Regions from separate parts of the Streptomyces tendae genome, predicted to be linked through region 1. Evidence: riboswitches for the same ligand, from Rfam matches in the RefSeq annotation. Region 1 holds a riboswitch; the other holds the start of a gene.

Evidence for each region. Region 1 has a riboswitch for cyclic di-AMP ahead of F3L20_RS30735 (M23 family metallopeptidase). Riboswitches for the same ligand answer to the same signal wherever they lie in the genome.
Region 2: it holds a riboswitch for cyclic di-AMP, as region 1 does, so the genes downstream of both, F3L20_RS11475 (C40 family peptidase) here and F3L20_RS30735 (M23 family metallopeptidase) in region 1, are expected to answer to the same signal.

The regions. Positions count from the first base shown of each region.
Region 1 covers NZ_CP043959.1:6,707,168-6,714,349, reverse strand. Annotated here, with positions in the region: gene F3L20_RS30770 (DEAD/DEAH box helicase) at 1-1,332, shown strand, start outside; tRNA gene F3L20_RS30765 (tRNA-Lys) at 1,486-1,558, shown strand; gene F3L20_RS30760 (DUF3040 domain-containing protein) at 1,652-1,945, opposite strand; gene F3L20_RS30755 (HAMP domain-containing sensor histidine kinase) at 2,340-3,386, shown strand; gene F3L20_RS30750 (response regulator) at 3,417-4,076, shown strand; gene F3L20_RS30745 (dihydrofolate reductase family protein) at 4,186-5,319, shown strand; tRNA gene F3L20_RS30740 (tRNA-Met) at 5,384-5,457, shown strand; cyclic di-AMP (ydaO/yuaA leader) riboswitch at 5,773-5,930, shown strand; gene F3L20_RS30735 (M23 family metallopeptidase) at 5,942-6,961, shown strand; gene F3L20_RS30730 (PrsW family intramembrane metalloprotease) at 7,074-7,182, opposite strand, start outside.
Region 2 covers NZ_CP043959.1:2,438,995-2,446,176, reverse strand. Annotated here, with positions in the region: gene F3L20_RS11485 (ATP-dependent Clp protease proteolytic subunit) at 1-105, shown strand, start outside; gene F3L20_RS11480 (hypothetical protein) at 113-421, shown strand; cyclic di-AMP (ydaO/yuaA leader) riboswitch at 768-955, shown strand; gene F3L20_RS11475 (C40 family peptidase) at 959-1,432, shown strand; gene F3L20_RS11470 (ATP-binding protein) at 1,563-2,039, opposite strand; gene F3L20_RS11465 (helix-turn-helix domain-containing protein) at 2,252-3,112, shown strand; gene F3L20_RS11460 (DUF397 domain-containing protein) at 3,122-3,346, shown strand; gene F3L20_RS11455 (8-amino-7-oxononanoate synthase) at 3,549-4,676, opposite strand; gene bioB (biotin synthase BioB) at 4,823-6,055, shown strand; gene F3L20_RS11445 (adenosylmethionine--8-amino-7-oxononanoate transaminase) at 6,048-7,182, shown strand, end outside.

The DNA of each region.
Region 1 (7,182 bases):
GCCGGCGCGAAGGCCGAGGCCCTGCACGGCGGCATGACCCAGGGCGCGCGCACCCGCACCCTGGCCGACTTCAAGGACGGTTACGTCAACGTCCTGGTCGCCACCGACGTCGCCGCCCGCGGCATCCACGTCGACGGCATCGACCTGGTCCTCAACGTGGACCCGGCCGGCGACCACAAGGACTACCTGCACCGCGCGGGCCGCACGGCGCGCGCCGGCCGCACCGGCACGGTCGTCTCCCTGTCCCTGCCGCACCAGCGGCGCCAGATCTTCCGTCTGATGGAGGACGCGGGCGTCGACGCCGCGCGTCACATCATCCAGGGCGGCGCGGCCTTCGACCCGGAGGTCGCCGAGATCACCGGCGCCCGGTCCATGACCGAGGTGCAGGCCGAGTCGGCCGGCAACGCCGCCCAGCAGGCCGAGCGTGAGGTCGCCCAGCTCACCAAGGAGCTGGAGCGGGCCCAGCGCCGCGCCTCCGAGCTGCGCGAGGAGGCCGACCGCCTGCTGGCCCGTTCCGCCCGCGAGCGCGGCGAGGACCCGGAGGCCGTGGTGGCCGAGGCGGCCGTCGTGGCGTCCGCCGAGGCCGAGGTGATCCTCCCGGAGCAGCCGACCGCGCGGGACGTCGAGCGGACCGAGCGTCCGGAGGCCGCGGCGCCGTACGAGCGGCGTGAGCGCCGGGACGAGCGGGACGACCGCGGCGGTTTCCGCCGTGACGACCGTGGTGACCGGGGTGGCGACCGTGGCGGTTTCCGCCGTGACGACCGTGGTGACCGTGGCGGGCGCTCCTTCGAGCGCCGTGACGGCGACCGCGGCGGCTTCAACCGCGGTGACCGTGACCGCGGTGGCCGTTCCTTCGAGCGTCGCGACGACCGTGGCGGTTTCCGCCGTGACGACCGTGGTGACCGGGGTGGCGACCGCGGTGGCTTCCGCCGTGACGACCGCCGCGACGACCGGGGCGGCTTCCGCCGGGACGAGCGGGACGACCGCGGCGGTTTCCGCCGTGACGACCGTGGTGACCGGGGTGGCGACCGTGGCGGTTTCCGCCGTGACGACCGTGGTGACCGTGGCGGGCGTTCCTTCGAGCGCCGTGACGGCGACCGCGGCGGCCGTTCATTCGAGCGCCGCGAGGGCGGCGACCGCGGCGGCTTCCGCCGGGACGACCGCACCGGCCACCGGGGCAGCGACCGCCCGTTCAACCGCGACCGCCAGGGCGACCGCCCGGGCTTCCGCTCCGGCGGCCACGAGCGCCCCTACGGCCGTCGTGACGACCACCGCGGAGGCGGCTCCTTCGGCCGCCGCGAGGACAAGCCGCGCTGGAAGCGCAACGGCTGACACCGCCTCATCCGGCAAGACCGAGGGCCCGCGCGACACCCCGTCGCGCGGGCCCTCGCGCATGTGCGCGGCATGGGTCCGCCACGCGCCTGCCCGATACCCGATCGGCTCCCCGGCCGTGTCCGGCTATGCTCGGGGAGGCAACATCGCCTGGGGCCCTTAGCTCAATTGGCAGAGCAGTGGACTTTTAATCCATTGGTTGTGGGTTCGAGTCCCACAGGGCCTACTCCCCGCGGGAGGGGCGCACCCCCTCCGACGCGCGAGACGGCGCTCGTACCGGCCCGGCCGGTACGAGCGCCGTGGTCGTCACGCGGACGGTTCAGTGGCGCGACGGGCGGCGGACGTCCTCCTCGCCCGGGCGCCGGTAGGGGTCGATGAGCTGCACGCCGATTCCGCTGGTCACGAGGCCCGCCGCGATGAGCAGTCCGTCGGGGACGACGATGCCCGCGACCAGCATGCCCAGCCCGGCGATCAGCACCCACCAGGCGCCGGCGCGCCGGTACTCGCGCGGACGGGCCGGACGGCCGGCGGCGAGGGAACGGGCGAAACGGGGGTCCTCGTGTTCGAGTCGGGCCGCGAGGTCGACCAGACGATCGTCGTCGGACTGGGGCACGGCTCCTCCTTCCCAGGGGGTGGCCGCCCGGTCACACCGTCGACGGCCGTCGCTCCGAGCACCGGGACATGCGCGAACCGCCGGCTTGCCGCGAACTCGGGCCGGTTTCAAGGAGTTTGCCCGTGCGCCGACGTGGTCACCCGCCCGGTACGGTGCCTCCACCCTCGCCCGGCGGCACCCCCCGGGGCCATCCGTCGCGGGCCCCATCCTCATGGGGGGCCGGTATGCAGGAGACGCGGGGCACGGGTCGGCGGGCGACCGGAAAATGGGGACTGTCACCGATGGCGCCGCCCCGGCGGGAGGCGGAGGCTGGACGGTGACGGCCCGCGCCGCGCCCCCGGTCGCGGGCTGTCGGGGCCTTGTGAGCATACCGACGGCGAGGAGGCGGAACCGGGTGCCTCTGTTCTGGCGCATCTTCCTGCTGAACGCCGTCGTGCTCATCGTCGCCACCGCTCTGCTGCTCGGGCCCGTCACCGTGTCCACCCCGGTGCTGCTCACCGAGGCCGCGGTGCTGACCGTGGGGCTGGCGGCCATGCTCGTCGCCAACGCGCTGCTGCTGCGCGTCGGGCTCGCCCCGCTGCAGCGCCTCACCCGCGCCATGACCACCACCGACCTGCTGCGCCCGGGACACCGGCCGGCCGTCGGCGGGCGCGGCGAGATCGCCGAGCTGATCACCACGTACAACACGATGCTCGACCGGCTGGAGGACGAGCGGGCCACCAGCAGCGCCCGCGCGCTGTCCGCGCAGGAGGCGGAGCGCCGCCGCATCGCCCGCGAGCTGCACGACGAGGTCGGCCAGTCGCTGACCGCCGTGCTGCTCCAGCTCAAGCGGGCCGCCGACCACGCACCGGCCGGGCTCGGTGACGAACTGCGCCAGGTGCAGGAGACCACCCGGGACTCCCTGGAGGAGATCCGGCGGATCGCCCGCAGGCTGCGCCCCGGCGTGCTGGACGAGCTCGGGCTGGCCAGCGCCCTCAAGGCCCTCGCCACCGAGTTCGGCGGGCCGGGACTGAGCGTGCAGCACTGCCTCGACCCGGACCTGCCCGAGCTGGACCGGGAGTCCGAGCTGGTGCTCTACCGGGTCGCCCAGGAGGGCCTCACCAACATCGTCCGGCACGCCGGTGCGCGCCGGGCCGAGCTGGCCCTGCGGCGCGCGCCCGGCGGTGTCGAGCTGCGCGTCCGTGACGACGGCCGGGGCATCGGCGGCGCGGACGAGGGCGCCGGCATCCGCGGGATGCGCGAGCGTGCCCTGCTCGTCGGCGCCGACCTGACCGTGGAGCCCGGGCCCGGCGGCGGCACGGAGCTGCGGCTGGCCGTCCCCGTCCCGGCGCGTTTCCCCGCGCACGTCCTCGTCCCCGTACGACCCGTGCGGGAGTCCGCCCCCGCGAAGACCCTCGCCGTCGTGCGCCGGTCCGCGCCCGCGCACGCCCCGCCCCCGTGACCGATGTCCCTCGACCGGAAACGCTGAACCATGACCGACCCGTCCCCCACCCGCATCCTCCTCGCCGACGACCACGCGCTGGTCCGCCGGGGGGTTCGACTCATCCTGGACGGCGAACCGGATCTGACCGTGGTGGCGGAGGCCGCCGACGGTGCCGAAGCCCTCGAACTGGCCCGGGAGCACCGCCCCGACCTGGCCATCCTCGACATCGCCATGCCGCGCCTGACCGGTCTGCAGGCGGCCCGTGAACTCTCCCGCACCCTGCCGGAGACCCGGATCCTCGTGCTGACCATGTACGACAACGAGCAGTTCTTCTTCGAGGCCCTGGCCGCCGGCGCCTCGGGATACGTCCTGAAGTCGGTCGCCGACCGTGATCTCGTCGAGGCCTGCCGCGCCACGATGCGCGGCGAGCCCTTCCTCTACCCGGGGGCCGTGAACGCCCTCATCCACAACTACCTCGACCTCGCGCGGGAGGGCCGCACCCTGCCCGCCAAGGCGATCACCGACCGCGAGGAGCAGATCCTCAAGCTCGTGGCCGAGGGCCACACCTCGCAGCAGATCGCGAACATGCTGGTGATCAGCCCCAAGACGGTGGAGCGGCACCGCGCCAACCTGCTGGCGAAGCTCGGTCTCAGGGACCGCCTGGAACTGACCCGCTACGCCATCCGCGTGGGCCTGATCGAGCCCTGACCCGCGGCCCGTGGGCCGGGGCGCGGTCGGCTCCCCGCCGCACGGCTTGCCAGACTGGAGCCGGACCGCGCAGCGGTCCCGCAGCCACCCGCACCCGGAGAGCCCGCCGATGCCGCATCCGTACGTCCTGCTGTCCGCCGCCGTCTCCCTCGACGGCTACCTGGACGACACCGGCCCGGAGCGGCTGCTGCTGTCGAGCCCGGCCGACTTCGACCGCGTCGACGAGGTGCGGGCGTCCGTGGACGCCATCCTGGTCGGCGCCGGCACGCTCCGCGCCGACAACCCCCGTCTGCTGGTCAACTCGCCGGAGCGCCGGGCCGCCCGGGTCGCGGACGGCCGCCCCGAGTACCCGCTGAAGGTCACGGTGAGCGGCTCGGGCGACCTGGACCCCGCGGCCAACTTCTGGCACACCGGCGGCGAGAAGGTGCTCTACACCACCGACCAGGGGGCCGAGCGGGCCCATGCCCTCGGCATCGCCGCCGACGTCGTGCCGCTCGGCACGGAACTGGACTGGCGGCGGCTGCTGGAGCACCTGCACGACCGGCGCGGGGTACGGCGGCTGATGGTGGAGGGCGGCGGGCGGATCCACACCCAGCTGATCAGTCAGGGGCTCGCCGACGAGCTGCAGCTGGTCCTCGCCCCGCTGTTCGTCGGCGACCCGGACGCCCCCCGCCTGTTCGGTCCCGGCTCCTACCAGGGCGGGCGGCTGCGGCTCGTGGAGACCCGGCCCGTCGGCGACGTCGTCCTGACGCGCTACGAGCCCACCGCGCCCGGCGCCGGCGCGCTGCCGTCCGCCGCCGACCACCACTGGCTCGCCCTCGCCTGCGAGCTGGCGGAGCGGTGCCCGCCCTCACGGACCGCGTTCAGCGTGGGCGCGGTCGTGGTCGCCGCCGACGGCACCGAGCTGGCGCGGGGGTTCTCCCGTGAGGGGGACGAACCCGTGGTGCACGCCGAGGAGGCCGCGCTCGCCAAGACCGACCCCATGGACCCCCGGCTGGCCGGCGCGACCGTCTACTCCAGCCTGGAACCCTGCGCCCGCCGTGCGTCCCGGCCGGCGCCCTGCGCACGGCTGATCCTGGACGCGGGGGTGCGGCGGGTGGTCACGGCCTGGCGGGAGCCGGACACGTTCGTGGCGGACGCCGACGGCAGCGCGGTACTGGCCGAGGGGGGCGCCACCGTGGTGGTGCTGCCGGAGTACGAGGAGCGGGCCAAGGCGCCGAACGGCCACCTCCTGGACCGCTGATCGCGCCCCCTGCCCGGGGGGTGTGCGACCTGCCCTGATGATGCCGTACACTTGTGTTCAACGGCGCGGGGTGGAGCAGCTCGGTAGCTCGCTGGGCTCATAACCCAGAGGTCGCAGGTTCAAATCCTGTCCCCGCTACTGAAGGCCGAGGGCCGGAATCCGAAAGGGTTCCGGCCCTCGGCGTTTTCCGGTGTCCGTCGCTCTTCCGTCCGCTGTTCCGCCGGTGTCACCGAACGTGATCGTGCGGAGTCTCAGCGCATAACAACTGACGAACCGTCAGGTTCGACCGGCCGTCTGAGGCGCGGTCAACTCGCCCGTTTTCGCCCGCTCGTGGCGCTTAAGTCCGGGCGGAATTCGTTAACGATCAAGAGGAACGGCTTGGAATCCGGCCCTCGGGTCTATTAACGTTCGATAACGCAGCGCGGTCGTCCCAGCCGTCACAGACGTCGGCTCCGTGCGCACGCGCCGAATCCCGCAAGGGAACCGGGGAACCACCACCTTGGGGTGAATCGTGCGGATACCGCCGTGGAGACACGGCTCGTATACGCGCGTAGGAGACCTTCCTGCTCCGAACCCGTCAGCTAACCCGGTAGGCGAGAAGGAAGGAAAGGAGCGCGCCCACGTGGCGTCCAACCCGCCTGCCCCCGAGGCCCCGTTCAAGCCGAGCGACACCTTCGCCTACGGCGCCGTCGGCGCCGAAGAGGGGCCCTTCGAGGAGTGGAACCCCACCGCGGAGTCCGTTCGCCCGGTACGCGGCCGGCACCGCGTCGCCAAGCAGCGCGGGGGCGGACTCGCCCGCAGCTCCACCGTCCTGGGCGTCGGCGTCATAGCCGCCGTCGGCGCCGGCGGCATGGCCAGCGCCCAGACCGGCAAGCCGCCCGTCTCCATCTCCATGCCCGACCTGCCCAACGTGGGTTCCCTCATCTCCGACGAGGAAACGCCCAAGGGCTCGGCCACCCCCCTCAGCAGCATCGGCATGACCGGTGCCGAGACCGAGGAGGGCGCCGCCGACGCCGGTGAGGCGCTGCGCGCCCGCATCATGGCCCAGGTCGAGCAGCAGCAGGGCCAGGCCCAGAGCAAGGCCGAGGCCGCCGCGCTCGCCGCCGCCGAGAAGGAGGCCGCCGACGCGGCCGCCAAGGCGGAGAAGGAGGCCAAGGAGAAGGCCGAGGCGGCGAAGAAGAAGGCGGAGGAAGAGGCCGCGAAGAAGGCCGAGGCCGAGCGCCTCGCCGAGCTGGCCAAGCAGTACGCCCTGCCGACCTCCTCGTACACCATCACCTCGACCTTCGGTCAGGCCGGCGCCTACTGGTCCTCCGGCTACCACACCGGTCTCGACTTCGCCGCCCCCACGGGCACGCTGATCAAGGCCGTGCACACCGGCACGATCACCTCCGCGGGCTGGGACGGCTCCTACGGCTACAAGACCGTGCTCACCCTCGACGACGGCACCGAGATCTGGTACGCCCACCAGTCGTCGATCAATGTCAGCGTCGGCCAGAAGGTCAACACCGGCGACGTGATCGGCCGCGTCGGCGCCACCGGCAACGTCACCGGCGCCCACCTCCACCTCGAGGTCCACACCGGCGGCTCCTCCTCCGGCATCGACCCGGCGGCCTGGCTGGCGGGCAAGGGCCTCAGCATTTGATCCACCGGCGGCCGCGTCCCGGCCGTCCACGCCGTGAACCCCGGCAGTCCCGACGACGACCCCCCGACGTCAGGGCTGCCGGTCACGCATGTCCGGGGCACCGGCCGTGCGGTCAGCGGCGGTAGGGGTCCTCGACGGGCGCGGGATACGGCCCGCCGTGGGGCGGCTGTCCGTGCGCGGGCTGTCCGTACGAGGACTGTCCGTACGGGAACGGTGTGTGC
Region 2 (7,182 bases), 4.3 Mb from region 1:
GAGCGGGACACGGTCCTCGACGCCCGGGCGGCGGTGGACTACGGCCTGGCGGACCGGATCGTGCCGCACCACAGGGCCGCCCGCCCCGCCACCGGCGCGAGGTGAGCCGCGGATGCTGCCACCGGAACTTCCCCCGCTGCCCGCACTGACCCGCGCCGAGGCCGAGCTGATCGACCGTTACCTGGAGGTCGTCGACCAGCTCGGCCGGGTCAATCCGGCCCAGGCCGGCGACACCTACCGAAGCCTGCGCGCCGCCCAGGCGCTGGTCGGCAAGGCGGTCGCGCTGCGCGACGCCCTGACGTTGATGCACCGGCGCGGCGAGAGCGAACTGCACGCCCAGACCCTGGCACGGGCCCTGCGGGTCCTCGACGGCGAGCGGCGTACGGCCAGGGTCACGCTACCGCCGCAGACCGGGAGTTGACACGAGCGGGCGCGGAACGCCGGGCCCGCAGACGGAACACGCCGCGCACGGGTGAAACGGACCGCACGGCGTACCACCATCCGGCGTAGACACGCCTCCTGTTTCGGTGCTGTCCAAGTTGCACCACACGCGCGCCCGTCAGGCGGAATTGACCATTCCGTCGCTGGTCCGGGGCTCCTCCGGCTCGTCGACGGCGAGTCGAACGGACAGCTGTCCACCCGAACGGGTGAGTGGTGAGTAACAACACAAACCCCCCGTTCCGTTGGGAAATCGACCGCGAAATGAAGCAAGATCCCTGACTGACGACAAGCCCCCGCCGCCGCGGCGGGGCGATCCGGGCGGACGCCGAGTCCTGCCGCCGCCCGGATGACCGGTCGACAGGAGTGGATCGGCAGGAGTGGAGGACCCAAGCACGACGGGTCGCCGGAGCTCACGTTCCGAGCAGCCCTTGGGGTGAAGCCGCTGACGCGGCCGGGCTACTTCGCCAGCCCGAATCCGACAGGTCATCCTTCACAGGCGGCTGACGAAGGGTTGCGCATGAGTGCGCTCAATCGTGTCCCGTCTCTCATGGCCCGGGCCGGCACGGCCGGGGCCCTCACCCTGGCCGCCGTGGGCGGCTCCATCGCGGTCCCCGGAGCGGCCTCGGAGGCCGCGGCGGCGACCACGGGCGTCAAGGCCCTGAAGGTCGCGGCGTCCAAGAAGGGTGCGCCGTACGCGTGGGGTGCCACCGGGCCGAACCGGTTCGACTGCTCGGGCCTCACGCTGTACTCGTTCAAGAAGGCGGGCAAGAAGCTGCCCCGCACGGCCGCCCAGCAGTACAACAAGTCCCGGCACATCTCCAAGAGCAGCCGGAAGGCCGGGGACCTGGTGTTCTTCCACTCGGGCAGCTACGTCTACCACGTGGGGATTTACGCGGGTAACAACAAGATCTGGCACGCCCCGAAGACCGGGGACGTGGTGCGGCTGCAGAAGATCTGGACCAAGAGCGTCTGGTACGGCCGCGTGAAGTGACCGACGGTGGCGGCGGTGTCCGCGGGAGCGCCGCCGCCCAGCCGTGACCGCCCCCGTGGGCCGGGCGCCGCCCACGGGACGTCCTGCGGGCCTTCAGTGCCCCCCGGCCCGCCCGTGCCGTGACGTGCCGTCAGAGCTCCGGCTGCACCGCTGCCGTGACCGCCTCCGTCGGCTGGGCGGTGACCGTGGTCCCCGGCCAAGGGAGTTCGACGGCGACGGTCTTGCCGCCCTGACGCGTGGGGCGGACTCTCAGCCTGCCCCCGTATTCCACGGTCAGCCAGCGGATGATGACCAGGCCGCGCCCGTTGTCCTGCTGGACCGCGGCGGGCAGCCGCTTGGGCAGACGCGGGTGGCTGTCCGTCACCCCGATGTGCACCCGTTCCTCACGGACCAGGACGACGTCGACCGTGAACGTGGGTGACTGGCCGAAGGTGTGCTGCACCGCGTTGGTGGCCAGTTCCGAGACGATCAGCCGCACCGTGTCGTACAGTTCGGCGTCCGGTGGCAGCCCCCATTCCGCCAGCGCGCCGGCCACGTGGGCCCGCGCCGCGGCGACCGAGGCGGGATCGCTCGGCAGAGTGACGGATGCTTCCAGATGGTCTGCCATGGCGACGTCGTCCCTTTCCCACGGGACCGCAGTCCGACACGGAGCGGCTGGTTCGAGTACGGTCCCGCACTGGTGCTTCGTCGCCAGACTGCCATCACCGCAGGGCGCGGCGCGGCGATCCACCAAGATATGCATATATCTGTCGCTCAAAGCGGTGAACTCTGCGACGGGAGACCGTATCCGGGCGGCTCGGAAGGAGTAAGGAGAGGCCCATGCAGCACGGTCCCGCGGTGCGCCGCAGGAAACTGGGCGCCGAACTGCGCGCGCTGCGCACCGCGGCGGGACTCACCAGTGGGGACGCGGCCCGGCTGGCAGGCTGGCACCAGTCGAAGGTGAGCCGCATCGAGACGGGCACGAGCGGGGTGAAACCGGCCGACGTGCGGTTACTGCTCGACGTCTACGGCGTGGACGAACCGCAGTTGCGGGAGTTGCTGCTGGTGCTGTCGGGCTCCGGGAAGGGCGACGGGCGGGACCACTGGTGGCACGCCTACCGGGGTGTACTGCCCCCGACCTACCGGGACTTCATCAGCCTGGAGTCCCAGGCGAGCGCGATGCGCACCCTGGAGACCACGGTGATCCCGGGACTGCTGCAGACCCCGGAGTACGCGCGTGCGGTGACGGAGGCGGCCCTGGAGGGTGCCTCGGAGGAGCGACTGGACGCGCTGGTGGAGGTACGGCTGGCCCGGCAGGACGTCCTGCGGGCCGATCCGCCGCTGGAGCTGAACGCGGTCCTCGACGAGGCCGTGCTGCGCCGGGAGGTGGGCGGCCCCGAAGTGATGTCCCGCCAGCTGGACCGGCTGATCGAGGCCGCCCGGCTGCCCCAAGTGCGCCTGCAGGTACTGCCGTTCAGCGCTGGCGCGCACATCGGTGTGACGGGTCCGTTCGTCATCTTTTCGTTCTCGCGCACATCTGACCTGGATGTGGTGGTTCTCGACCACTTGACGAGTAGTCACTACCTGGAACGGAAAGAAGACCTCCGGGCGTACTCGGAGGCCTTCGACGCCCTCTCGACGCACGCCCTGTCACCCGAGGAGTCGTTGGATTTCATCGCCGGCGCAGCGGCCGGCGCGTAAGGAGGCACGATGCCCGCACCGCCTCGGACCATCCCTTCCAGCCTCGCCCTGCGCGATGTGCGGTGGCTGCGCAGCAGCTACAGCACGGGGGCGAACAACTGTGTGGAGACGGCCCGGCCGGCCACCGGCCCCCTGGCCGGACTGCTCGCCGTGCGTGACAGCAAGGCCCCGGACGGGCCGGCGCTGCTCTTCTCCCCCGACAGCTGGGCGGAGTTCGTGACCGCGGTCCGCTGACCCGGCCGCGTCCGCGCCCCTGATCCGGCCGAACCCGGCCTTTCCGTCGGGACAACCCGTCCGAACGATCCGGCCCGTCCGTTCGATCCCTACGATCCGACGACCGGTCCCTACGATCCGACCGGTCCGAACGTTCCGACTCATCCGAACGTTCCGACCGATCAACCGTTCATCGCGCGACGCACGGCCGTGCCCCGCCGACTCATGGCCGCGTATCGCCGATCACCCGTACAGCGCGTTCGATCTCCGCCCCGGACAGGTCCGCCCGGGCGGTCAGTCTGAGCCGTGAGATGCCGTCGGGCACGGAAGGAGGACGGAAGCAGCCCACGGACAGACCGGCCGCCCGGCAGTCGGCCGCCCAGCGCACGGCCTGCTCCGGGGACGGGGCGCGCACGGAGACGACCGCGGCGTCCGGACGTACCGCTTCCAGACCCGCGGCCGTCAGCCGGGTGTGCAGTTCCCGCGCCACCGCTCCCGCCCGCGCCGCGCGCCCCGGTTCGCGGCGCAGCAGCCGCAACGCCGCCAGGGCCGCGCCCGCCGCCGCCGGCGCGAGACCCGTGTCGAAGATGAACGTCCGTGCCGCGTTGACCAGATGGCCGATCACCCGGGCCGGACCCAGCACCGCGCCGCCCTGGCTGCCGAGCGACTTGGACAGCGTCACCGTGACGACGACGTCGTCAGCGCCCGCGACGCCCGCCGCGTGCGGGGCGCCCCGGCCGCCGTCGCCGAGCACCCCGAGGCCGTGCGCGTCGTCCAGCACCAGCCCCGCGCCGTGCTCCCGGCACGCCTCGGCCAGCGCGACGAGCGGGGCCGCGTCGCCGTCCACCGAGAACACCGTGTCCGACACCGCCACCGCGGGGCCCTCGTGGCCGTCCAGCGCCTTGCGTACGGAGTCCGGGTCGCGGTGCGCCACCACCTGCGTGACGCCCCGGGCCAGCCGGCAGCCGTCGATCAGCGAGGCGTGGTTGCCCGCGTCGGAGACGACGAGTGAGCCGTGCGGGGCCAGCGCGGTGACGGCGGCCAGGTTGGCCGCGTAGCCGGAGGAGAACACCAGGGCCGCTTCGAACCCGCAGAAATCGGCCAGTTCGTGTTCCAGTTCGGCGTGCAGCTCGGTGGTGCCGGTGACCAGGCGGGAGCCGGTCGCGCCGCCGCCCCAGGTCCGGGCGGCCCGGGCCGCCCCCTCGGTGACCTCGGGATGACGGGCCAGCCCGAGGTAGTCGTTGCTCGCGAGGTCGAGGAGCGGCGTGTCGGCCGGCCGGGGGCGCAGGGTGCGGACGAGCCCGGCACTGCGGCGCTGCTCCGCCTGCTCGTCGATCCAGCCGAACGCCATGGGTCCTCCGGGATTTTGTAGGCAGTGCACAGACATTAGCGGCAGGCCGGCCGGACCTCTGTGTGGTGATACCCACACCGCCGGACGGCTTCGTTGTACGAAGTCTCCTTGGCCCGGACGGGCCGGGTAGGACAGGATCGGCTCTCATGGACCTGCTGAACACGCTGGTGGACAAGGGGCTTCGGCGCGAGACGCCGACACGGGCCGAGGCGCTGGCCGTCCTCGCGACGTCCGACGAGGAGCTGCTCGACGTGGTGGCGGCGGCCGGGAAGGTGCGCAGGCACTGGTTCGGCCGCCGGGTGAAACTCAACTATCTGGTCAACCTCAAGTCCGGGCTGTGCCCGGAGGACTGCTCCTACTGCTCGCAGCGGCTCGGCTCGAAGGCCGACATCCTCAAGTACACCTGGCTGAAGCCGGACGAGGCGTCCCGGGCGGCCGCCGCGGGCCTGGCCGGCGGTGCGAAGCGGGTGTGCCTGGTGGCCAGTGGGCGCGGTCCGACCGACCGTGACGTGGACCGGGTGTCCGACACCATCAGGACCATCAAGGAGCAGAACGAGGACGTCGAGGTGTGCGCCTGCCTGGGCCTGCTCTCCGACGGCCAGGCCGAACGGCTGCGCGAGGCGGGCGCGGACGCCTACAACCACAACCTCAACACGTCCGAGTCGACGTACGGGGAGATCACGACCACGCACACCTACGCCGACCGGGTGGACACGGTGCGCAAGGCGCACGCGGCCGGTCTGTCCGCCTGTTCCGGGCTGATCGCCGGCATGGGCGAGACCGACGAGGACCTGGTCGACGTCGTGTTCTCACTGCGCGAACTGGACCCGGACTCGGTTCCGGTCAACTTCCTGATCCCGTTCGAGGGCACCCCGCTCGCCAAGGAGTGGAACCTGACCCCGCAGCGCTGCCTGCGCATCCTGGCGATGGTGCGGTTCGTCTGCCCGGACGCCGAGGTGCGGATCGCGGGCGGCCGCGAGGTCCATCTGCGCACGATGCAGCCGCTCGCGCTGCACCTGGCCAACTCGATCTTCCTCGGCGACTACCTCACCAGCGAGGGCCAGGCCGGCAAGGCCGACCTGGAGATGATCGCGGACGCCGGCTTCGAGGTGGAGGGCGCCGGGGAGGTCACGCTGCCCGAGCACCGGGCGGGCGGTGGCTGCGGGTCGCACGCGAGCGGCGGGGCATGCGGATCCCAGGGCGACCCCGGCTGCGGGTCCCACGACGGCGCGGAGGGCGGCTGCGGCTCGCACGAGGGCGGCGGTGTCTGCGGAACGGCCCCCGCCGCCGCCCCCGCCGCCTCGGCCGACGAGCCGCGTCCCGACCTGGTCGCCGTGCGCCGCCGGGGCGCCGGAACGGACCTCGCGCCCAATGCCTGAGCAGTCGGTCGCCGCGCTGCTGGAGCTCGACCGGCGGCACGTGTGGCACCCGTACGGGCCCATGCCGGGCCGTCAGGAACCGCTCGTCGTCGCGTCGGCGAGCGGGGTGCGGCTCACCCTGGCCGACGGTTCGGGCGAGCTGGTCGACGGCATGTCGTCCTGGTGGTCGGCGATCCACGGCTACAACCACCCGGTGCTCAACGAGGCCGCCCACGACCAGCTCGGGCGGATGAGTCACGTGATGTTCGGCGGGCTCACGCACGAGCCCGCCGTACGGCTGGCGAAGCTCCTTGTCGACATGTCGCCGGACGGCCTGGAGCACGTGTTCCTGGCCGACTCGGGGTCGGTGTCGGTCGAGGTCGCCGTGAAGATGTGCCTGCAGTACTGGCGTTCGCTGGGCCGTCCGGAGAAGTCACGGCTGCTGACCTGGCGGGGCGGCTACCACGGTGACACCTGGCACCCGATGTCGGTGTGCGACCCCGAGGGCGGGATGCACGAGCTGTGGTCCGGGGTGCTGCCACGCCAGGTCTTCGCCGACGCCCCGCCCGGCCCCTACGAGGAGGCGTACGCCGACCACCTGCGGGAGATGATCGAGCGGCACGCCGGTGAGCTGGCCGCGGTGATCGTGGAGCCGGTGGTGCAGGGCGCGGGCGGGATGCGGTTCCACTCCCCCGCGTATCTGCGGGTGCTGCGGGAGGCGTGCGACGCCCACGACGTGCTGCTCGTCCTCGACGAGATCGCGACCGGCTTCGGCCGTACCGGCGCCCTGTTCGCGGCGGAGCACGCGGCCGTGTCGCCGGACGTGATGTGCGTGGGCAAGGCGCTGACCGGCGGTTACCTCACCATGGCGGCGACGTTGTGCACCGCGCGGGTGGCCGAGGGCATCTCGCGCGGCGAGGTGCCGGTGCTGGCGCACGGCCCGACCTTCATGGGCAACCCGCTGGCGACGGCCGTCGCCTGCGCCTCCGTGGAGCTGCTGCTCGGCCAGGACTGGCGGGCGGAGGTCAAGCGGATCGAGTCCGGGCTGCGCGAGGGGCTGGCCCCGGCCGCCCGGCTGCCCGGGGTACGGGACGTCCGGGTGCTCGGCGCGATCGGGGTCGTCCAGCTGGACCACGACGTCGACATGA